3 regions of the Serratia entomophila genome follow, and region 2 is predicted to be linked to each of the others. Evidence: predicted binding sites of a transcription regulator. Region 2 holds the regulator's gene; each other region holds the start of a gene.
What was found. The regulator PurR, encoded in region 2, represses purine synthesis genes. The targets are predictions, from matches to a motif close to CANGCAAACGTTTGCNTG.

Region 1 (8,163 bases), 480 kb from region 2:
TAAACCGGTCGCCAAGCTTTCCGACAGCCCGGGCAAAACCATCTGCCAGGATCAGGCCTTCGTGAAAGCCCTGCGTAAAGCCTTCGATCTGCCGCTGGTGAAAAAAGCCAGCTGACGCTTCCTTATATATAAAGAAAGCCGGTGCGAACATCGCCCGGCTTTTTCTTTGTTCAATCGGCCCGCCCCCGAGAAATGTTGCGCCAATCTGGCGATTTCTGCTTGTGCTCTGCACCGCGGCAAGTAACATAGCAAGCATCCCCATATTCTTGGGTTGTAAGCTATTTCTAAACCAAATATAAAGAGAGAAATCTATGAGCGTAGTGCCTGTAGTCGACGTACTGCAAGGTCGTGCTGCGGTTGACAGTGAAGTCACCGTGCGCGGCTGGGTACGTACCCGGAGAGATTCTAAAGCTGGTATCTCCTTCCTGGCCGTCTATGACGGTTCCTGCTTTGATCCGTTACAGGCCGTCGTTAATAATTCTCTGCCGAATTATCAGGATGAAGTGCTGCACCTGACCACCGGCTGCTCGGTTGAAGTGACCGGCAAGGTTGTCGCCTCCCCGGGCGAAGGCCAAAGTTACGAACTGCAGGCAACCGCCATCAAGGTGGTCGGCTGGGTTGACGATCCGGACACCTACCCGATGGCGGCCAAGCGCCACAGCATCGAGTACCTGCGTGAAGTGGCGCACCTGCGTCCGCGCACCAACCTGATCGGCGCCGTGGCGCGCGTGCGCCATACGCTGGCGCAGGCCATTCACCGCTTCTATCACGAGAACGGCTTCTTCTGGGTATCCACCCCGCTGATCACCGCCTCTGATACCGAAGGCGCCGGCGAAATGTTCCGCGTTTCCACGCTGGATCTGGAAAACCTGCCGCGCACCGATAAAGGCGCCGTCGACTTCAGCGAAGACTTCTTCGGTAAAGAGGCGTTCCTCACCGTATCCGGCCAGCTGAACGGCGAAACCTACGCCTGCGCGCTGTCAAAAATCTACACCTTTGGCCCGACCTTCCGCGCCGAAAACTCCAACACCAGCCGCCATCTGGCGGAGTTCTGGATGATCGAACCGGAAGTGGCCTTCGCCACGCTGGCAGACATTGCTGAGCTGGCGGAGAAAATGCTGAAGTATGTGTTCCAGGCGGTGCTGAACGAGCGCATGGATGACATGCAGTTCTTCGCCGAACGCGTAGATAAAGACGCCATCGATCGCCTGAAGCGTTTTGTCTCCTCCGACTTTGCCCAGGTTGACTACACCGAAGCGGTGGAAATTCTGATCGCCTCCGGCCAGAAGTTCGAAAACCCGGTTTCCTGGGGCATCGATCTGTCCTCCGAGCACGAGCGCTATCTGGCGGAGAAACACTTCAAAGCGCCGGTAGTGGTGAAAAACTACCCGAAAGACATCAAAGCCTTCTATATGCGCATGAACGACGACGGCAAAACCGTCGCGGCGATGGACGTGCTGGCGCCGGGTATCGGTGAAATCATCGGCGGCGCACAGCGTGAAGAACGCCTGGACGTGTTGGATCAGCGTTTGGAAGCCATGGGCCTGAATAAAGAAGACTACTGGTGGTATCGTGACCTGCGCCGTTACGGCACCGTGCCTCACGCCGGTTTCGGTTTGGGCTTTGAACGTTTAATCGCCTATGTCACCGGTGTGCAAAACGTGCGTGACGTGATCCCGTTCCCGCGAACGCCACGCAATGCAAGCTTCTAATTAATAGGTTTAAACAGTTTCCATACGATTTTGTTACAAAACAAAGGCCAGCTCTGCTGGCCTTTCGCATTTTTTATTATTGACCTGCGTCACAAAGTTCCCTTAATATTACATTTTGTAACACATATTTTCTTTTTGAAACCTCATTAGGACATTCGTAGCATTTTCGTTCTAGATTAACCCGCCTGCGAATGGAACACTGCGTTCAGACACAGGACGACACCAATCTATCAACAATAGTTCAAAAGAATTATTGGCGGCAGTGGCAAAGGTGTCCGAATAACACCAATGAGGGTAATTAATAATGATGAAGCGCAACATTCTTGCAGTGGTAATCCCGGCTCTGTTGGCTGCTGGTGCGGCAAACGCAGCTGAGATCTATAACAAAGACGGCAACAAGCTGGATCTGTACGGTAAAGTTGACGGCCTGCACTACTTCTCAGACGACAAAGGCAATGATGGCGATCAGACCTACGTTCGTTTCGGCTTCAAAGGTGAAACTCAGATTACCGACCAACTGACCGGTTACGGCCAGTGGGAATACAACGTTCAGGCTAACCACGCTGAATCTCAGGGCACCGAAGGCACCAAGACTCGTCTGGGCTTCGCTGGTTTGAAATTCGCTGACTACGGCTCATTCGACTACGGCCGTAACTACGGCGTACTGTACGACGTGGAAGGCTGGACCGATATGCTGCCAGAGTTCGGTGGCGACACTTACACCTACACCGACAACTTCATGACCGGCCGTACCAACGGCGTTGCGACCTACCGTAACAACAACTTCTTCGGTCTGGTTGACGGTCTGAACTTCGCCCTGCAATACCAGGGTAAAAACCAGAACGACGGTCGTGACGTTAAGAAACAAAACGGCGACGGTTGGGGCATCTCCTCTACTTATGACATCGGCGAAGGCGTAAGCTTCGGTGCTGCATACGCGTCATCCAACCGTACCGACGATCAAAAACTGCGTTCCAACGAGCGCGGCGACAAGGCTGATGCCTGGACCGTAGGCGCGAAATACGACGCCAACAACGTTTACCTGGCGGCCATGTATGCCGAAACCCGCAACATGACTCCATTCGGCGGCGGCAACTTCACGGCTACCTGTGATGCGACCGAAAACTGTGGCGGCTTCGCCAGCAAAACTCAGAACTTCGAAGTGACCGCTCAGTACCAGTTCGACTTCGGTCTGCGTCCAGAAGTGTCTTACCTGCAGTCTAAAGGCAAGAACCTGAACGTCCCAGGCGTGGGTTCTGACCAGGACCTGGTTAAATACGTTTCTGTTGGTACTACCTACTACTTCAACAAAAACATGTCCACCTACGTTGATTACAAAATCAACCTGCTGGACGACAACGAATTCACCAAAGCCACCGGCACCGCTACCGACGACATCGTTGGTGTAGGCCTGGTTTACCAGTTCTAAGTTGTCGCGCTTAACGGCGGTTCACCGTCGGATAAGTTAAAAAAACAGGGCTTCGGCCCTGTTTTTGTTTGTGCGCCATCCGTGAATTTTTATCCTGCCGATTTGCCCTTCCCCGCCATTTTTTCTGCCTAACCTGCCCCCTTCACAACATCGCGGTGTTTTTGTCGCAAACGGTTGGCAAAGCCCATAACTGGCGCTACCCTGATGCCTCTGTCTGCTTAACTCCGAGATTTGGAAGCACCTGACATGTTTGAAAAAATCACTGCTGCACCTGCCGACCCGATCCTGGGCCTGACCGACATTTTCCGCGCGGACGCCCGCCCTGACAAAATCAATTTGGGTATCGGCGTTTATAAAGACGAAACCGGTAAAACCCCGGTACTGACCAGCGTGAAAAAGGCTGAGCAGTATCTGCTGGAAAATGAGACCACCAAAAACTACCTCGGCATTGAAGGCATTCCGGCGTTCGCCAGCTGCACGCAAGAGCTGCTGTTCGGCAAGCAAAGCCCGATCATCGCCGACAAGCGTGCGCGCACCGCGCAAACGCCCGGTGGCACCGGCGGCCTGCGTGTAGCGGCTGACTTTATCGCCAACCAAACCAGCGCCAAGCGCATCTGGATCAGCAACCCAAGCTGGCCGAATCATAAAAACGTCTTCGGCGCGGTAGGCCTGGAAGTGCTGGAATACGCCTACTATGACGCCGCCAACCACGCGTTGGACTTCGACGGCTTGCTCAATAGCCTGAAACAGGCGCAGGCCGGCGACGTGGTGCTGTTCCACGGCTGCTGCCATAACCCGACCGGCATCGATCCTACCGCCGAACAGTGGGCCCAACTGGCCGAGCTGTCCGCAGCCAACGGCTGGCTGCCGCTGTTCGACTTCGCCTACCAGGGGTTCGCCAAAGGCCTGGAAGAAGATGCCGAAGGCCTGCGCATTTTTGCCGCCAAGCATCAGGAACTGATCGTCGCCAGCTCCTACTCGAAAAACTTCGGCCTGTACAATGAACGCGTTGGCGCCTGCACCATCGTGGCCGCCGACGCTGAAACCGCCGATCGCGCCTTCAGCCAGGTGAAAGCGGCAATTCGCGCCAACTACTCCAACCCGCCGTCCCACGGTGCGGCGGTGGTCGCCACCATCCTCGGCAACGACGCGCTGCGCGCGCTGTGGGAACAAGAGCTGACCGATATGCGCCAACGCATCCACCGCATGCGTCAGCTGTTTGTGAATACCCTGCAGGAGAAAGGCGCGCAGCAGGACTTCGGTTTCATCATCAACCAGAACGGCATGTTCTCATTCAGCGGCCTGACCAAAGAACAGGTGCTGCGCCTGCGTGACGAGTTTGGCGTTTACGCCGTCAACTCCGGCCGCGTTAACGTTGCCGGCATGACGCCGGACAACATGGCGCCGCTGTGCGAAGCCATCGTGGCCGTGCTGTAAGATAGCGGCATTTAAAGAAAAGGGGCGCTCAGTGCGCCCCTTGTTATTTCTGCCGGGAGAGCTGACTCACCAGACCGGCGGTTCCTCACGCAGGAACGGGTTGGTCTGGCGTTCATGGCCAAAGGTCGACATCGGGCCATGGCCCGGAATAAAGGCCATGTCATCCCCCTGTGGCAACAGTTTAGTGCGAATGGAGTCGATCAGCGCCTGGTGATCGCCGCGCGGGAAGTCGCTGCGCCCAACGCCGCCGTTAAACAGCACATCGCCCACCAGCGCCATGCGCGCCTGCGCGTTGATAAACACGATATGACCCGGCGTATGGCCAGGGCAATGCAGCACCTTGAAACGCATCTCGCCAACCTGCACTTCGTCGCCTTCCGCCAGCCAGCGGGTTGGCGTTAAGGGGGCGCACTCTTCCAGACCGAACATCCGGCTTTGCGCCGGCAGGCCATCCAGCCAGAAGGCGTCTTCCTTATCCGGCCCGTAAATCGGCACCTGATAATATTCGGCCAGCTCCGCCGCCGCGCCAACGTGGTCGAGGTGGCCGTGCGTCAGTAAGACTTGAGAGACGGTCACGCCCCGTTCGGCCACGGCGGCTTTGATTTTTTCCGCTTCGCCGCCGGGATCGACCAGCGCCGCCTGCTGGGTATGCTCGCACCAGATCAGGCTGCAGTTCTGGCTAAAGGCAGTAACGGGAATAATGTGGTATTTCATAAGGCTCCAACGACAACAGCGCCACACCCGCCGGGCTGGCGCTATTCACTTATGGGCACCGCGATCACCAGGTCCGTGCAGGACCGGTATCGATGTGTACAAAGTTGCTACGTGGGTAATATCCTACACCACCGGCGCGCATTTTTAACGCCGCTTTGCGGATATTGCTCAGCTGGATGCCTTCAATATGGAAATCCATCGCCTGGCCTTTGGTGTGGTAGCTGTGCTTGGCCACGCCGCGGCTGTGTGCGCGCAGTTCGTTATTGGTGTCCAGCGAGCGGTAACCGGAAACCAGCTGCACCGGCTTGTTGGTGCCCAACAGCCCCTGCAGGCGATAAAGATGATCAAAAAGGCGGGGATCGATCGATTTAACTTTATTGGCGCGATAATCGCGGAATAAATGATTAAGCCGCACCAGCTCTTCTTTATTGTAACCTTTGCCGTCGAAAAACTCGGCTTTAAGTGATTCACCGGTATTCAGGTTATTCACCACCAAAATACGCGGACGAGCAGTGGAAAGACTGGCAAAGGCCTGCCCTGGAAGCAGCGCTATGCCCATAGCTGCGCCGCCTAGCGCCAGCCATTTACGGCGATGATGATCAATTTTGTCCATGACTCTATTAAACCCGGCAAGAATGTCAAAATATATGCACAAAAAAGCGCACTGTCCGAACCATAACCGCCTGCGTATGCTGAGTCAACCCGCGATACGCCTAGGTTTACAGGCCCCCGCATGCGAGGGCCTGTGGTATAGCCAAACATTCTGACCGTTATTTATTTATAATTACTGCATTTATTGCATTAATTTTTCGGCCTGAGCCAAAATTTGTGCGCCCGATCTCACCGTATTATCATAATTGTAAATATCTGTACGGAATTGTGGCTGGCCGTCATCAGAGACCCAGGCCGTCAGATAATACAATTTTACCGGAATACGCTGGCGAATATTCACGTAAGTGGTATTCCCCTCTTTCAGCGTCGAAGAAACGCGGCTGTTATTCCAGCCGGCATCCTGCAGCAGCATATTTGCCAAATCAGACGCCTTGTTCACCCGCACACAGCCGGAGCTGAGCGCGCGGATGTCTTTCTGGAACAGGCTGTGGTTCGGCGTATCGTGCAAGTAGATAGCGTCCGAGCTCGGCATGTTAAATTTGAAGCGCCCCAGCGAGTTAGTGGCGCCCGGCGCCTGGCGCACGCGGTACGGGAAGTTGCGGGCCGACACCATGTTCCAGTCGATCATCGCCGGGTTGATCACCTCAGCGTCGTTGCTCCAGCCGGCAAGCACGGTATAGCCGTGTTTCTGGAAGTAGCTGCCGTCACGCATCGCCTTCGGCACGATATCCTCACGTACCAGCGTAGTCGGCACGTTCCACGGCGGGTTGACCACCACGTTGTTCAGCGCGCTGCTCATCAGCGGCGTCTTGCGGCTCGGCCGCCCGACGATCACCCGCGAAGAGAGCACTTCGTTGCCGTTCTGGTAGTAGGTCAGCGAGTAGTTGGGAATATTCACCATAATGCCGGTGCCGACGTGGCCCGGCAAGATGCGCAGGCGTTGGATATTCAACGCCAGCAGCGAAGCCCGGGTCTTCGGCGAGACGTTCAACCACTCGCGGGTGCGCGCGCCGATCACACCGTCGGCGCTCAGCCCTTGCCATTGCTGGAAGCGCTTAACGCCCTCGACCAGATCCGGCGTGTAAACATTATCGCTCGGCACGGCGCTGGCGGCAGGCTGCGTAAGCAACCCGGAATTCGGCGCGGAGGCAATGTCCTGCACCGGCGCCGCCGACGGGCTGACCGCCACCTGACTTTCCCGGTTTTTCTCTTCATCGACCGACAGGCCGCCGTCATCGGGCTCATTGCGCGTCGCCAGCACCACCGCCGGCTCCGGCTGCGCTTCCGGTGCGGCATCGGTCAGCATTCCGGTCCGCTTGAGGATCTCGCGCAGGGCTGGAATATCATTGCTCAGCTGGCCGGGACGCAGGCTCGGGCCGTTGGCCATCTGCGGCCATGGCCGATTATTGGCCAGCATGTCGCGCAGCGCTTGATGCATCTTGGCGTACTGCGGATGCTGCGGCGCCAGCGAATTGACGTAGCCCAGGGTCTTGCCCTGACGCACCGCCAGCTGCCATTGGTTAATCACCGCGTTGGGCGGCAAACCAAGCTTGTAGGGAATGTTGCCGTACAGCCAGCTGTTGCCGTTGGCGCCGATGGCGGAAACGAACTGCAGATAACCGAGCATGGCGTCGGACAGCACGATATCGCGCCCCACTTCGTTGATCGCCGGATCGGTCAGCATTTTCACCCATTGGGTGAACTGCGGCTGCACGCCGGACATCGCCAGCTCGGCCAGCTGCTGCTGAAACTGTTGCACCGCCTCGCGATCCTGCCACATCGGCTGCATATGATTCGCCGCGTACAGAGGAGCCAAGGTTGAAAGATAGTGCGGTGCCATGCCGCGCGGCAGCGCGGCCAGCAGTTCTGAACGACTTTGCGCAACGGACATGCCGGATGACGCCACCGGAAACGCCGGCACGGTTGCCCATGCGGGTAACGACGACGCAAGACCGCATGCGATTGCGCAACTCAGCGCCAGACGCCGTATTGAGTTTCCATTTTTAAGCAACATCCCTTGCCCCCTGTATGCTCACAAAAAATACATCAAAAACTGCTTATGGTTTCAGTATACAAACAGAAAGGCCGTTTCGCCCCGCAGAGCGCCGAATAACTGTTTATTTCATTAAGCTACCCGGTTTTCGCCGGATAAAAAAGCAGGTCTTATCATCCACGCGCACAAAAAAATAGCCACCCCAGGGCGGCTATTTTCAGATTTTTAGCGCGTTTTTTTACGCTAAGGCGTCTCTACCGGCGTAT
Region 2 (8,163 bases):
CTGGCGCATGCGGGCGTCAACGTGCTGTGGCGCGAAAACGACGGCGGCTGCAAAGGCGCCTGCGACCGCGTGCCGCATGTGGACATGACCAAGATGAAACTGCCGCAGGACTGCGACGGCGATGTCTGCATGGACAAGGTATTGCTGTACAAACTGAACGACTACATCGGCGGCCTGAAGGACGACGGCGTGATCGTACTGCACCAGATGGGCAGCCACGGGCCGGCCTATTACCGCCGCAGCACGCCGGAATTCCAGAAGTTTTCGCCCACCTGCGACAGCAATCAGATCCAGGATTGCACCCACGAGCAGCTGGTGAATACCTATGACAACTCGCTGCTGTATACCGATGCGATGCTGGACGACACCATCAAGCTGCTGCAGCAGTACAGCGACAAATTCAACACCGCGCTGGTTTACCTCTCCGATCACGGCGAATCGCTGGGCGAAAACGGCATGTATCTGCACGGCACCCCTTACGTGTTCGCCCCGAGCCAGCAGACCCACGTGCCTTTCCTGATGTGGATGTCGGCCGACTACCAGCGCAATTTCGGCATCGATCGCCAATGCCTGACTGCGCTGGCGGAAAAGGACGAAGTTTCGCAGGACGACCTGTTCCACACCCTGCTGGGCATGCTGAACGTGCAAACCCGCGAGTATCAGCCGCAGCTGGATATCCTGCAGCGCTGCCGCAGCGGCGCATAAGGGCTTAACTTCCACGCCCCGCTGGGGCAAAATACCCTACAGACCACCGGCGTTCCGACGCCGGTTTTTTATTCTTCTTGACCTAGACCAATCGGTCTATTATGCTCATCGCCATTATGACTAAATCAACGCATTGCCCCGTGGACACACGTGAACACCTGCTCGCTACCGGCGAAACCCTCAGCCTGCGCCTGGGCTTTACCGGCATGGGGCTGAGCGAACTGCTGGCCACCGCGGGCGTGCCTAAAGGCTCGTTCTACCACTATTTTCGCTCGAAGGAAGCCTTCGGCGAAGCGATGCTGCAGCGCTATTTCGCGCACTACGACGCCGAAATGCAAAAGCTGTTTAACGATGGCCACAGCGATGCGCGCCACCAATTGCTGAGCTATTACGCCCAGGCGATCAGCTACCACTGCCGCAGCGAATGCCATAACGCCTGTCTGGCGGTGAAGCTGTCCGCCGAAGTGAGCGACCTGTCGGAACCGATGCGCCATGCGTTGGAAACCGGCACTTCACGGGTGGTCGGCCACCTGCAGGCGGCCATCGAACGCGGCATCCGTGAAGGGTCGCTGTCGATTGCCATGAGCTCTGCGGCCACGGCGGAAACGCTGTATTCGCTGTGGCTCGGCGCTTCGCTGCGCGCCAAAATCCGCCGTTCGCTGGCGCCGTTGACCAGCGCGCTGGAAAGCATTGAGTTGCTGTTGCGCCCGCCGCAGCAGTGAGCGTAACACCCTGAACTTACGCGACATGACGGTTTTGAGTTTTTGTCAGTCAGTTACTAGTCGACCGGTCTATTAAACATAGGATGCATCATGAAGATTGAAAAATTGTTCTCCCCGCTGAAGGTTGGCGCCACCACCCTGCCCAACCGCGTGTTTATGGCGCCATTGACGCGCCTGCGCAGCATCGAACCTGGCGATATCCCGACGCCGCTGATGGGTGAGTATTATGCTCAACGCGCCAGCGCCGGGTTAATCGTGACCGAAGCCACCCAGATTTCTTTCCAGGCGAAGGGCTACGCCGGCGCTCCGGGGCTGCACACGCCAGAGCAGATCGCCGCGTGGAAAAAAATCACCCAGGCGGTGCATGACAAAAACGGCCACATCGCCGTGCAGCTGTGGCACGTGGGCCGTATCTCCCACGATAGCCTGCAGCCGGGCCATCAGGCGCCGGTAGCGCCATCCGCGATCAATGCCGACAGCCGCACTACGGTGCGTGACGAAACCGGCGCCTGGGTGCGGGTGCCAACCTCTACCCCGCGCGCGCTGGAGCTCAACGAGATCCCGGGCATCGTCAACGATTTCCGCCAGGCCACCGCCAACGCGCGCGAGGCCGGCTTCGATTACATCGAGCTGCACGCCGCGCACGGTTATCTGCTGCACCAGTTCATGTCGCCGGCCTCCAACCAGCGCACCGATCAATACGGCGGCAGCATCGAAAACCGCACCCGCCTGACGCTGGAAGTGGTCGACGCCGCCGTCGCCGAATGGGGCTCCGAGCACATCGGCATCCGCATTTCGCCGCTGGGCCCGTTCAACGGCCTGGACAACGGCGAAGATCAGGAAGAAGCCGCGCTGTACCTGGTGGAAGAGCTGAACAAGCGCAATCTGGCCTACCTGCACATCTCCGAACCGGACTGGGCCGGCGGCAAGCCTTACTCCGACGCCTTCCGCGATTCGGTGCGCGCCCACTATAAAGGGGTGATCGTCGGCGCCGGCGCCTACACCGCCGAGAAGGCCGAAGATCTGATCAATAAAGGCTTTATCGATGCGGTGGCCTTTGGCCGCAGCTATATCGCCAACCCGGATCTGGTGGAGCGCCTGCAGCAGCATGCCGCGCTTAACGACCCCAAGCCGGAAACCTTCTACGGCGGCGGCGCCGAAGGCTATACCGATTATCCGTTCCTGACCAACTAACGAACCTTTATCCCCCCCAGCGGCCATGACAGCATCATGGCCGTTTTTTTTCGGTCAACAGGTGTGACGCTGTCACTCATACTGCGTTGAATTCCCTTGTGCGACAACGCTATACTGAGTTTCGCCTCGACCCACCCGCCGTTGGCAACGGCACAGCCAATCAGAGGAATTATGCGCTTACTCCATACCATGATCCGCGTCGGTGATCTGCAACGCTCCATCGACTTCTATACCAAGGTATTAGGCATGCGCCTGCTGCGCACCAGCGAGAACCCGGAATACAAATATTCGCTGGCGTTTGTCGGCTACAGCGATGAAAGCGAAGGCGCAGTGATTGAACTGACCTACAATTGGGGCACCGAAAGCTACGAAATGGGCACCGCATTCGGCCATCTGGCGCTGGGCGTCGACGATGTGGCGGCCACCTGCGACGGCATTCGCCGCGCCGGCGGCAAAGTGACCCGAGAAGCCGGCCCGGTCAAGGGCGGCACGACGGTGATCGCCTTTGTCGAAGATCCGGACGGCTATAAGATCGAACTGATCGAGAACAAGCACGCCGGCCACGGCCTCGGCAAGTAAGGCTACCCCAGGGCGCAGCGGCGCCCTTCTTTTTATCCCGTGATAAGCGCCTGCAACCGGGCGCAAAATTTGCCATAATGCGCGCTGCATTCGATGAAGATAAGAAACTGATGGCCGAAAAAAGTGATCTTAACGCCCTGAGTGGTCGTTTTCGTGGGTTTTATCCCGTAGTAATAGATATTGAAACCGCCGGTTTTAATGCCAAAACCGACGCGTTGCTGGAAATTGCCGCCGTCACGCTGAAAATGGACGAGGACGGCTGGCTGCAGCGGGATGAAACCCTGCACTTTCACGTTGAGCCTTTTGAAGGCGCCAACCTGCAACCGGAGGCGCTGGCGTTCAACGGCATCGATCCGCACAACCCGCTGCGCGGCGCGGTCAGCGAATATGACGCGCTGCACGCCATTTTCAAAGCGGTGCGCAAAGGCATCAAGGATCGCGGCTGCAACCGGGCCATTATCGTGGCGCACAACGCCAACTTCGATCACAGCTTCCTGATGGCCGCCGCCGAGCGCGCCAGCCTGAAGCGCAACCCGTTCCACCCGTTCGCCACCTTCGATACCGCGGCGCTGAGCGGGCTGGTGCTGGGCCAAACGGTGCTGGCGAAAGCCTGTATCGCCGCCGGCATGCCATTTGACAGCAGCCAGGCGCATTCGGCGCTGTACGACACCGAGCAAACCGCCCTGCTGTTTTGCGAGCTGGTCAACCGCTGGAAACGCCTCGGCGGCTGGCCGCTGGCCGCCGGCGACCTCGACGACTGACAAAAAAATCGGGCGGCCCAGTCTGCACTGGCGCCGCCCGATATGCGATGGCAACAAGCCGCCGGCCGATTAAGGCTGTTGGTCTTCCTGCTCTTTGTATTTCTCTGCGGTTTCTTTGATCAGCTGCTGCAGTTCCCCGCGCTGATACATCTCGATGATAATATCGCAGCCGCCGACCAATTCGCCGTCAACCCACAGCTGTGGAAACGTCGGCCAGTTGGCGTACTTAGGCAGCTCGGCGCGGATGTCCGGGTTTTGCAAAATATCAACGTAGGCAAAGCGCTCGCCACAGGCGGACAGCGCCTGAACCGCCTGTGCGGAAAAACCGCAGTTTGGCAGCTTTGGCGAGCCTTTCATGTACAGCAGAATCGGGTTCTCAGCAATCTGGTGCTGAATTTTTTCAATCGTCGTCGTCATTTATTGCTTCCTCAGGCCACATCTCATGGCTACAACATGCATCACACGGGCTATTGTAGCGGCTGGAACAGCCGCAAGAAAACGCCATCTTTTGCAAGGGCATTCACCCGCCGCCGATCGCGCTTCACCGGCAACGCCATTCCGGTTAAAACATACGCTCAGAATAACATTTTTAATCCGACCATTTCACTAATATATTTTGGCGGCCCAACCGCCCGCTTTATAATATCCACGGAAACGAGGTGATGTTTTTTTATACATCAACAGGTTGATTTTAAACCAAAAAAAATGCTATTAACTTTTTCTCACAATATGGATTATCATTTATGAGTTCTTCGCTGTTTTATATGGCGAAATTCGGGAATACTGTGACTCTTTCGATATCCGTTTCGGGGCCAAGGTTGGTGACATCGACATGCGTTTAATTCTTACGCTTTTTGTGCTGTTATTTACGCAGCTATTCTTCAATTTGGCGCACGCTGCGCCACAGGCGCGTGTTGCCGCCGAGCAGCGCAAGAGCCATGTTAATGAAGCACGGCCGGATGACCGCAAAAAAAAGAAAGCGGTAAAGGCCGGCAAAAAAGCCAAAGTCACGGCAAGCGAGAAAAAAACCAAGATCGCCAAGGCCAAACCCGAGAAAACCGCTAAAAAGATTGTCAGCGCCAAGTCGAAAGCCAAACCCCAGAAAATCGCCAAGATCAAAGTCACCCCACCGAAAAAGGGCTACAAAAAAGGCTACGGTCGCCACCGCGAAGCCGGTATGGCAACCGCCAAACTGGTGCTCGATGATAAGCCGCTGAAGCTTAGCCCGGCGCATAAAAAACGCTATCAGCACGCCAAACAAACTGCCATGGCCAAGCTGATGGATCAGATGGGCAAGCCTTATCGTTGGGGCGGCAGCTCGCCGCGCACCGGCTTTGACTGCAGCGGCCTGATTTATTACGCCTATAAGGACGTGGTAAAAATCAAGATGCCGCGCACCGCCAATGAGATGTATCACCTGCGCGACGCCGCGCCGATCAAGAAAAACGAACTGGAAAGCGGCGACCTGGTGTTCTTCCGCATCAACAACCGCGGCGTGGCCGATCATGTCGGCGTTTACCTCGGCAACGGCAAGTTTATCCAGTCTCCGCGTACCGGCGAAGAGATCCGCATCAGCCAGCTCGACAACGACTACTGGCAGAACCACTACATCGGCGCCCGCCGGGTAGTGACGCCGAAAACCATCCGCTAATACCAGGCTGGCGCGATACGCGACCGAAATGCCTGGAGAACCTCCGGGCGTTGGCGTACCGGACCTGTGCTGCAGAAAAACGCGGATAACCGCCGGGGAGAGCGACGAGGCGCAGCAAGCTGCGCCTTTTTAATGCCGGGGATTCAGTTCAACGCGGCGGTGAAGCTGAAGGCAATGATCACGGCCAGCGCACACAGGGTGGTGAACAGCGACATCTTCAGATCGGTATCCATTACTACTCCTTCTCAGATAGGCTTTCCCAAGGATAAAAGGCGCACAATTAGTACGTCAAATCATTTTCCCACAGTTCGCCAATAAAATCTTGTTATCATTTCCCTGTTTATAATACCGATTACCTCTTCCCCTTTTGCTCAATATGCGACAAAATTCGCAGTTCACAACTGCGTACCGGCAACAATGCCCCTCCTGACCAAGCGCTGACGACTTCAATACACTAAAAACTCAGTTTTCGCTTCTCTGGAGGAGGATCTACGCAGGCAAACGATTAACATCACACTTACATGCTGCAACATGTAAGTTCAGGAGTCATTTCTTACATGGCAACGATTAAAGATGTGGCCAAACGCGCTGGCGTTTCCACCACCACCGTTTCGCACGTCATCAATAAGACTCGTTTCGTCGCCGAAGAGACCAAAGCGGCCGTGTGGGCCGCAATCAAAGAACTGCATTACTCACCGAGCGCCGTAGCGCGCAGCCTGAAGGTCAATCACACCAAGTCGATCGGCCTGCTGGCCACCTCGAGCGAGGCGCCCTACTTTGCCGAAGTGATTGAGGCGGTGGAAAACAGCTGCTACAGCAAGGGCTATACGCTGATCCTGTGCAACTCGCACAACAACCTGGACAAGCAGCGCGCCTACCTGGCGATGCTGGCGCAAAAACGCGTCGACGGGCTGCTGGTGATGTGCTCGGAATACCCGGACCAACTGCTGGGCATGCTGGAAGACTACCGCAATATCCCAATGGTGGTGATGGACTGGGGCGCGGCGCGCGGTGACTTTACCGACACCATCATCGATAACGCCTTCGAAGGCGGCTACCTGGCCGGCCGTTATCTGATCGAACGCGGCCATCGCGATATCGGCGCCATTCCCGGCCAGCTGGCGCGCAACACCGGCGGCGGCCGCCATCAGGGCTTCCTGAAGGCGATGCAGGAAGCCAATATCGAGGTGCGCGACGAATGGATAGTCCAGGGCGACTTCGAACCGGAATCCGGTTACAAGGCGATGCATCAGATCCTGTCGCAAAAACAGCGCCCGACCGCGGTGTTCTGCGGCGGCGACATCATGGCGATGGGCGCCATCTGCGCCGCCGACGAATTGGGCCTGCGGGTGCCGCAGGATATTTCGGTGATCGGCTACGACAACGTGCGCAACGCCCGCTACTTCACCCCGGCGCTGACCACTATCCACCAGCCCAAGGAGCGTTTGGGCGAAATGGCCTTCACCATGCTGCTGGATCGCATCATCAGCAAGCGCGAAGAGTCGCAGGTGATAGAGGTGCATCCGAAGCTGATCGAGCGCCGTTCGGTCGCCGACGGTCCGTTCATCGACTACCGCCGCTAATCGCCGCTGCCGGGAGCCCGCGCGGCTTCCGGCAGCGTTTCACCCAGCCACTCTTGGTTCAGGGTTTCACTGTCCCCCAGATATTCCAGCAGCCAGGCCATCGCCGGTGAGGGTTTATCCTGCTGCCAGGTCAGGCAGCAGGGGCTGGCGGGAAACGGCTGCTGCAGCTGCAGCGCCACCAGTTCGCCCCGCTGCACCAACGGCAAAACCCGGTGGGCCGGCATCATGCCGACGCACAGCCCGGCGCACAGGCAATCCAGCGCCGAAACCCAATCCGGCACCACCAGCCGCCGCTGGTTATCCAGCGTCCAGGTTACGCGCTTCGGCAGGTTGCGCGAGGTATCTTCCAGGCACAGCGAGGGATAGGGCCGCAGCTGGTCGTCATGCAGCGGGCCGGCCAACTGCGCCAGCGGGTGCCCTGGGCTGGCCACGCACAGCCAGTTCATATACCCCATATCGCGGAAGGCAAAACCGCCGCCGACCGGCACCGCGCGCGTCGCACCGATCGCCATCTCCGCCCGCCCATCGACCAGCGCATCCCACACGCCGTTGAATACCTCCGGCTGAACCTGCAGTTCCACGTCGGGAAAGTGCCGATAAAAGTCCAGCACCAGCTGGCGGCAGCGCTGCGGTTTGACGATGATGTCCACCGCGATGTTCAGCTGGCCGCGCCAGCCGTTGGCCACCTGCTGGCACTGCCGGCGGGTGTCGAGCATTTTTTTGATGACAACCCGCGCATCCTTGATAAACAGCGCGCCGGCCGGCGTCAGCTCCACGTCGCGATGGCGCCGCTCGAACAGCGGCACCGCCAGCCACTGCTCCAGCTGGCGCACCGTATAGCTGACCGCCGACGGCACCCGGTGCAGCTCCTGCGCCGCCGCGCTGAAACTGCCGGTGCGCGCCACTGCGTCCACCACTTCCAGAGAGTATTCAGACCACATTGTCTTGCCTTCAATTTTTTTAACAGC
Region 3 (8,163 bases), 1.1 Mb from region 2:
AAGCTGAACTGCTGGCGCTGATCGACCAGCTGAACGCCGACGCGGAAATCGACGGCATTCTGGTGCAGCTGCCGCTGCCGGCCGGCATCGATAACGTCAAGGTGCTGGAACGCATTCATCCCGACAAAGACGTCGACGGTTTCCACCCGTACAACGTCGGCCGCCTGTGCCAGCGCGCGCCCAAGCTGCGCCCGTGCACCCCGCGCGGCATCGTCACCCTGCTGGAGCGCTATAACATCGATACCTACGGCCTGAACGCCGTAGTGGTCGGCGCGTCCAACATCGTCGGCCGGCCGATGAGCATGGAGCTGCTGCTGGCCGGCTGCACCACCACCGTCACCCACCGCTTTACCAAGAACCTGCGTCATCACGTTGAAAACGCCGATCTGCTGGTAGTGGCGGTCGGTAAGCCGGGCTTTATTCCGGGCGACTGGATCAAACCGGGCGCCATCGTGGTGGACGTCGGCATCAACCGGCTGGAAAGCGGCAAAGTGGTCGGCGACGTGGATTTCGACGCCGCCAGCCAACGCGCCGCCTACATTACCCCGGTGCCGGGTGGCGTTGGCCCGATGACCGTTGCTACACTGATCCAAAATACCTTGCAGGCCTGCGAGGAATATCACGACGTTCAACCTAAATAAGTAAGGCAGTATGGAAATTTTCAATCTGGATAATCACCCCCATGTCGAACTCTGCGATCTGCTGAAGTTCCAGGGCTGGTGTGAAAGCGGCGGCGCCGCGAAAGAAGCGATCGCCGAAGGGCGGGTCTTGGTGGACGGCAAAGTCGAAACCCGCAAGCGCTGCAAAATCGTCGCCGATCAGGTGGTGGCGTTTAACGGCGGAAAAGTGACGGTCAAACCCTAACCCCGTCCCATAGAAAAAGGCGCTGAGTTCAGCGCCTTTTTTGTTTGCTTCCCGCCGCCTTACTTACGGCGCCAGGTGGTGCCCTGCGGGCCATCTTCCAGCACGATGTTCATCTCATTCAGGCGATCGCGCGCGGCATCCGCCAGCGCCCAGTCCTTGGCTTTGCGCGCATCGTTGCGCTGCTTGATCAGCGCTTCAATTTCCGCCACTTCGCCGTCGTCAGCCTTGGCGCCGCTCTGCAGGAACTGTTCAGGCTCCTGCTGCAACAGGCCGAGCACCTTCGCCAGCTTGCGCAGTTGCGCCGCCATGCCGTTGGCCGCCGCCATGTCTTCACCCTTCAGGCGGTTGACTTCGCGCGCCAGATCGAACAGCGCCGAATAGGCTTCAGGGGTGTTGAAGTCGTCGTCCATCGCCTCGCGGAAACGGGCTTCGAAGGCTTCGCCGCCGGCCGGCCGGGCGCTGGCGTCGGTGCCGCGCAGCGCGGTGTACAAACGCTCCAGCGCGGTGCGCGCCTGCTTCAGGTTCTCTTCGCTGTAGTTCAGCTGGCTGCGATAGTGGCCGGACATCAGGAAGTAACGCACCGTCTCGGCGTCGTAATGGCTGAGTACGTCGCGGATGGTGAAGAAGTTATCCAGCGATTTGGACATCTTCTCTTTGTCGATCATCACCATGCCGGAGTGCATCCAGTAGTTGACGTACGGGCCGTCGTGCGCGCAGCTGGACTGGGCTATCTCGTTCTCGTGGTGCGGGAACATCAGATCGGAACCGCCGCCGTGGATGTCAAAATGGGTGCCAAGCTGCTTGCAGTTCATGGCGGAACACTCGATATGCCAGCCCGGGCGGCCTGCGCCCCACGGCGACTGCCAGCTCGGTTCGCCCGGCTTGGACATCTTCCATAGCACGAAGTCCATCGGGTTGCGCTTCACGTCGTCGATTTCAACGCGCGCGCCGGCCTGCAGCTGGTCCAGATCCTGGCGCGACAGCAGGCCGTACTGCGGGTCGCTGTCGATCGAGAACATCACGTCGCCGTTGCTGGCCACGTAGGCGTGATCGCGATCGATCAGGCGCTGGGTGATCTCGATGATCTCGGCGATATGCTGGGTGGCGCGCGGCTCTTGGTCCGGGCGCTCAATCAGCAGCGAATCGAAGTCGGCGTGCATTTCCGCCAGCATGCGCTCGGTCAGTTGATCGCAGGTTTCGCCGTTTTCCGCCGCGCGGCGAATGATTTTGTCGTCCACGTCGGTCACGTTGCGCACATAGTCCAGCGAATAGCCGAGATAGCGCAGGTAGCGCGCCACCACGTCGAAAGCGACAAAGGTACGCCCGTGGCCGATATGACACAGGTCATAGATGGTTACCCCGCACACGTACATGCCAACTTTACCGGCATGAATGGGTTTGAATTCCTCTTTTTGACGACTCAGGGTATTAAAAATCTTTAGCATCGGGACATTCCGTGGTGTGCGTGATAACAAAAATGTAATTAGGCTGTTCACCCAGTAGCGTATTGAAACCCGAAGGCCGATCTAATGCAAGGTTAAGGCCATGCTTTGCCGGGCTGGGCCATTGAAAACGGTGAAAAATTCGCGATCGGTGAATCTGTTATATTATAACAAAAAAATTTGCCGCACACAGCGCCAGGTTTAGCCCCTGCTGACTCAGTCTGGGAGATATGTTATAAGGTCGGTCTGAATGTTCACCCGCTCTACGTGACGTCTCACTTTATCTTGTTAGGACTAAAACTATGGTTACTTTCCACACTAATCACGGCGACATCGTTATCAAAACTTTTGCTGACAAAGCGCCGGTTACCGTTGAAAACTTCCTGAACTACTGCCGCGCAGGCTTCTACGACAACACCATCTTCCACCGTGTTATCAATGGCTTCATGATCCAGGGCGGCGGTTTTGAGCCTGGCATGAATCAGAAAGCCACCAACGCGACCATCAAAAACGAAGCCAACAACGGCCTGAAAAACACCATCGGCACCCTGGCAATGGCGCGCACCAACGATCCGCACTCCGCGACCGCACAGTTCTTCATCAACGTGGCAGACAACGACTTCCTGAACTTCCGCGGCGAAAACGCGCAGGGTTGGGGCTACTGCGTATTTGCCGAAGTGGTTGAAGGCATGGACGTAGTCAACAAGATCAAAGGCGTGAAAACTGGCCGCAGCGGCATGCACCAGGACGTTCCGGTAGAAGACGTTGTGATCAACAGCGTTACCGTCAGCGAGTAATCGCGGCTGCATGAGTACGCTGTTCATCGCAGACTTGCACTTGTGCGCACAGGAACCGGCAATCACTGCCGGTTTTCTGCGTTTTTTACGGCGCGAAGCGGTCCACGCCGATGCGCTGTACATTCTCGGCGATCTGTTTGAAGCCTGGATCGGCGATGACGATCCCGAGCCGCTGCACGCTGAAGTCGCCGCGGCGCTGAAGGCGCTGCAACAGGCAGGCGTACCCTGCTACTTCATTCACGGCAACCGCGATTTTTTGTTAGGCAAGCGCTTCGCCCGCGCCAGCGGCATGCAGCTGCTGCCGGAAGAAAAAGTGCTTGAGCTGTACGGCCGCCGGGTGCTGATCCTGCACGGCGATACCCTCTGCACCGACGATCAGGCTTATCAGAAGTTCCGTCGCAAGGTGCACAATCCGCTGATCCAAAAGCTGTTTCTGGCCCTACCGCTGCGCTGGCGGCTGAAGATCGCCGCCAAAATGCGCGCCCGCAGCCAGCAAACCAACCAGTACAAGCCGCAAGCCATCATGGACGTCAACCCGCAGGCGGTTGAGCGCGCGATGCAGCGCCACGGCGTGCACTGGATGATCCACGGCCACACCCATCGCCCGGCGGTGCACCGGCTGAGCCTCAACGACGGCGAGGCCCAGCGCGCGGTGTTGGGCGCCTGGCACGTTGAAGGTTCGATGATCAAAGTCAGCGCAGACGCCGTCGAGCTGATCCAGTTCCCGTTCTGACCCGCCACGTAAAAAATTCGCGATTTCGACGGCGAAAACCGGCGACGCAACCGTTTTCCTCGCCGCGCGCTCATGGTATGCTCTACGCCCTCATTCGGCCCCTGCGGCCGACGCTTGCATAATCACAGGAGCCTTACACCCATGGGAGCCAACGCCGCTTCAGCCACCCACGCTGAGGTTAAAATCGCAATTGTAATGGGATCGAAAAGTGACTGGGCCACCATGGCGTTCGCGGCCGAAGTCCTGACCATGCTCGATGTCCCGTTTCATGTCGAAGTCGTTTCCGCTCATCGCACGCCAGACAAGCTGTTCAGCTTCGCCGAACAGGCCGGCGCCAACGGTTTTGACGTGATCATCGCCGGTGCGGGCGGCGCTGCGCACCTGCCGGGCATGCTGGCGGCGAAAACCCTGGTTCCGGTGCTGGGTGTGCCGGTGCAAAGCGCCGCGTTGAGCGGCGTCGACAGCCTGTATTCCATCGTGCAGATGCCGCGCGGCATCCCGGTCGGCACCCTGGCGATCGGCAAAGCCGGCGCGGCCAACGCCGGCCTGCTGGCGGCGCAGATCCTGGCGTTGCACGACGCCGCGCTGGCGCAGCGGCTGGCGGACTGGCGCCGCGCGCAGACCGAAGAAGTGCTGAATAACCCGGATCCGCGGGAGGAAGCATGAAGCCGGTTTGCGTACTGGGTAACGGCCAGCTGGGGCGCATGCTGCGCCAGGCCGGCGAACCATTGGGCATCGCCGTCTATCCGGTCGGCCTCGACGCCGAGCCGGAAGCCGTGCCCTACCAAAACAGCGTTATCACCGCCGAAATCGAACGCTGGCCAGAAACCGCGCTAACCCGCGAACTGGCGATCCACAGCAGCTTCGTTAACCGCGACATCTTCCCGCGCCTGGCCGATCGCCTGACGCAAAAACAGTTGCTCGATCAGCTCGGCCTGGCTACCGCCCCCTGGCAGCTGCTGGCCGGCGCCGCCGAATGGCCGCAGGTGTTCGCCACCCTCGGCGAACTGGCGATCGTCAAACGCCGCGTCGGCGGTTACGACGGCCGCGGCCAATGGCGCCTGCGCCCGGGCCAGGAAGCCGAGCTGCCGGCCGACGCCTACGGTGAGTGCATCGTCGAGCAGGGCATCAACTTCTCCGGTGAAGTGTCGCTGGTTGGCGCGCGCGGGCATGACGGCCACTCGGTGTTTTATCCGCTGACCCACAACCTGCATGAAGACGGCATCCTGCGCGCCAGTGTGGCGTTGCCGCAGCCCAATGCGGCGCTGCAGCAGCAGGCCGAACAGATGTTGGCGGCGATCCTGAACGAGCTGAACTACGTCGGCGTGATGGCGATGGAGTGCTTTATTGTCGGCGATCGTCTGCTGATTAACGAGCTGGCCCCACGGGTGCACAACAGCGGCCACTGGACGCAAAATGGCGCCTCCATCAGCCAGTTTGAGCTGCATCTGCGCGCCATTCTCGCGCTGCCGCTGCCGAAGCCGGTGGTGAGCACCCCGTCGGTGATGGTTAACCTGATCGGCACGGCGGTGAATCAGCAGTGGCTGGCGCTGCCGCTGGTGCACCTGCACTGGTACGAGAAAGAGGTGCGTGCGGGCCGCAAGGTTGGCCACCTGAACCTCAACGATCCGAGCGCGGCCGCCCTGCAACAGGCGCTGCGGGAACTGGCGCCGCTGCTGCCGGGTGAATACCAAAGCGGCCTGGCCTGGGCGCAGCAGAAGCTGGTTTAAGCCTACCGCCGATAACACAAAAAGGGTGCAGTTCACTTTTGAACTGCACCCTTTTTTGTTGCCGCAGAGATTAACGCGAGCCGATTTTACGCAGCGGTTTGCCGGCCATCAGGTTGCGTTCGATATGTTCCAGCGAGATATTTTTGGTTTCCGGGATCAGCGCCAGCGTGATGAAGATAAACAGCACGTTGAGCGCCGCGTAAACCCAGAAGGTGTAGGCGCTGCCCAACGAATTCAGCATGGTCAGGAAGGTCGCCCCGACGATCATGTTGGCGATCCAGTTGGTGGCGGTAGAACAGGTAATGCCGAAATCGCGGCCTTTCAGCGGCTGGATCTCCGAGCACAGCACCCAGATCAGCGGGCCGGCGCTCATGGCGAAACCCACGATAAACATCAGCAGCATAATGACAGCGAAGTATTGCATCGCCGGCGTACTCATGCCGAGGCTCATCATGCTCCCCAGCGCGCCCATACCGACCGCCATCACGATAAAACCGAGGATCAGCGTCGGCTTACGGCCCCAGCGGTCAACCAGACCAATCGCGATAAAGGTGGCCAGCACGTTGACCAACCCGACAATCACCGTCCCCCACATCTGCTGCTCGGTGCTGGCAAAACCCGCCAGACCGAATATTTTCGGCGCGTAATACATGGTGACGTTCATGCCGGTGAACTGCTGCATCACCTGCAACAGAACGCCAAGGAACACCGCGCGGCGAAAGTTTTTATTGTCTTTGAACAGCGCCCAGCCGCTCTGCTTCAGCTTGAGGCTTTCGCGAATTTCGTTCAGTTCATGCTGCGCCTGCGCACTGCTGTCGCGCAGCTTTTCCAGCACCTGCCGCGCCTGTTCATGGCGGTTGCGCGAGGCCAGCCAGCGCGGGCTGTCCGGCAGGAAAAACACGCCGACCAACAGCAGCCCGGCGGGAATGGTGATGACCCCCAGCATCCAGCGCCAGGCGCCGGTGTAGCTGAAGGCGGTGTCTGACAAATAAGCCGCCAAAATGCCGATGGTGATCATCAGTTGATACATGGAAATCATGCTGCCGCGAATTTTCTCCGGCGCAATTTCAGACAGATAAATCGGCGCCGTATAAGAAGCAATGCCCACCGCCAACCCCAGCAACACGCGGGAAACGATCAGTATTTCCACGTCGGGCGCGAACGCCGAACACAGCGACCCCGCCACAAACAGGATCGCGCCGATCATCAGGCTGTATTTGCGCCCCAGGCGGAAGTTCATCCAGCCACTGCCGACCGCGCCGACCGCCGCCCCAAACATCATTGAACTGACCACCCACTCCTGCTGGGAACTGGTGATATTAAACGACTCGGTAATAAACGGCAGAGCGCCCGCAATCACGCCGATATCCAGGCCAAACAGCAACCCGGCTAACGCAGCCAGAAAACAGACGAAAAAAGTCATACCGGCATTATCCTGGCTTTTTGCAGCCGGCGCCGCTTTGGCGGTAGCACTCATACAGCCTCCAATAATAGGTAACGTTCATCAGTTAGCGCCATGATAGGAGGCAATCCGTTGACGGTAAGTGAGTGCGATCACATTAGTGGAAACGGTTACATTATTTTTGTATTGCAAGAAAAACGCCGCACCGGCTAAAAAAATTCGTAACCCGCTAATAAAATGTCGCTTATTCTATTGTCGTCACTTTAAAAATAAAACACGCAGAACATTAACGCCGTGCAATTAAACGTTCCCTCAGCTGATCATCATAAAATTTGTAAGCGATTTCACTGGCAATCAAAAGCAGCGACAGGGAGAGCGTTAATCAGGGGTGCCTCGCGACGGTAAAGCGGAAAGAAGATCGGAAGCGGATCCGGCCCCGGTGACGGGCCGGATCACCGCTGGCGGCGAATTACCCGTCGTAGCTGCGGAACAACGCTTGCCCACGCAGCAGGCGCACGCCGAGCCAGCCGCCGCACAGCGACAGCAACAGCGCGCTGAACAGCGGCAACGCCCACCACAGCACCGGCGTCGGCGCCCAGGGGAAGTCGAACACCCGGCTTTGCAGCAGCCACAGCGCCGCTTCCGCGCCGACCGCCGCCGCAACGCCCGCCACCAGCCCCAGCAAAGCGAACTCGCACCACAGCGTGCTGCGCAGCAGCCGCTTGCCGGCGCCCAACGTGCGGTACACCACCAGCTCCTGCCGCCGCTGCCGCATGCCGACCTGCACCTGCGCCATCAGCAACAGACCGCCGCACAGCACCACCAGCACCACCATCACCTCCAGCGCGCGGCTGACCTGCTGCAGCACGCCGCCGACCTGTTTCAGGATCGAGCCGATATCCAGCAGGCTGAGCGTCGGGAACTGGCGATTCAGCTGGGTCAGCATCTGGCCGTCGCCGTCGTAACGGAAGCTGGTCAGCCAGGTTTGCGGCTGGCCGTCCAGCGCGCCCGGCGGGAAGATAAAGTAGAAGTTCGGCTTCAGGCTTTCCCAGTCCACCTGCCTCAGGCTGGTGACTTTAGCGCTGAAGGATTGGGTATCGCCGCTGAAGGTCAGGGTGTCGCCCAGCGAGATCTTCAGGCGCCCGGCGATGCCTTGGTCCATCGACACCTCGCCGGCCTTCGGCGGCCAACTGCC

Region 1: KHA73_RS08795 (amino acid aminotransferase) is a predicted target of PurR. The motif match lies at 3,305-3,322, and genes of this name have one in related genera.
Region 3: purE (5-(carboxyamino)imidazole ribonucleotide mutase) is a predicted target of PurR. The motif match lies at 3,880-3,897, and genes of this name have one in related genera.

What each region holds. Positions count from the first base shown of each region.
Region 1 covers NZ_CP082787.1:1,799,810-1,807,972, reverse strand. Annotated here, with positions in the region: gene pncB (nicotinate phosphoribosyltransferase) at 1-115, shown strand, start outside; gene asnS (asparagine--tRNA ligase) at 312-1,712, shown strand; gene ompC (porin OmpC) at 2,017-3,141, shown strand; gene KHA73_RS08795 (amino acid aminotransferase) at 3,388-4,578, shown strand; gene KHA73_RS08790 (MBL fold metallo-hydrolase) at 4,645-5,292, opposite strand; gene KHA73_RS08785 (YcbK family protein) at 5,357-5,905, opposite strand; gene ldtD (L,D-transpeptidase) at 6,086-7,918, opposite strand; gene mukB (chromosome partition protein MukB) at 8,141-8,163, opposite strand, start outside.
Region 2 covers NZ_CP082787.1:2,275,317-2,283,479, reverse strand. Annotated here, with positions in the region: gene eptA (phosphoethanolamine transferase EptA) at 1-705, shown strand, start outside; gene KHA73_RS11215 (TetR/AcrR family transcriptional regulator) at 822-1,427, shown strand; gene nemA (alkene reductase) at 1,518-2,621, shown strand; gene gloA (lactoylglutathione lyase) at 2,793-3,200, shown strand; gene rnt (ribonuclease T) at 3,278-3,961, shown strand; gene KHA73_RS11195 (Grx4 family monothiol glutaredoxin) at 4,031-4,378, opposite strand; gene KHA73_RS11190 (C40 family peptidase) at 4,794-5,612, shown strand; gene cydH (cytochrome bd-I oxidase subunit CydH) at 5,756-5,845, opposite strand; gene purR (HTH-type transcriptional repressor PurR) at 6,170-7,195, shown strand; gene punR (DNA-binding transcriptional activator PunR) at 7,192-8,136, opposite strand.
Region 3 covers NZ_CP082787.1:1,178,425-1,186,587, reverse strand. Annotated here, with positions in the region: gene folD (bifunctional methylenetetrahydrofolate dehydrogenase/methenyltetrahydrofolate cyclohydrolase FolD) at 1-641, shown strand, start outside; gene ybcJ (ribosome-associated protein YbcJ) at 652-864, shown strand; gene cysS (cysteine--tRNA ligase) at 924-2,309, opposite strand; gene ppiB (peptidylprolyl isomerase B) at 2,609-3,103, shown strand; gene lpxH (UDP-2,3-diacylglucosamine diphosphatase) at 3,114-3,836, shown strand; gene purE (5-(carboxyamino)imidazole ribonucleotide mutase) at 3,978-4,502, shown strand; gene purK (5-(carboxyamino)imidazole ribonucleotide synthase) at 4,499-5,566, shown strand; gene KHA73_RS05655 (sugar porter family MFS transporter) at 5,637-7,043, opposite strand; gene ybbP (putative ABC transporter permease subunit YbbP) at 7,438-8,163, opposite strand, start outside.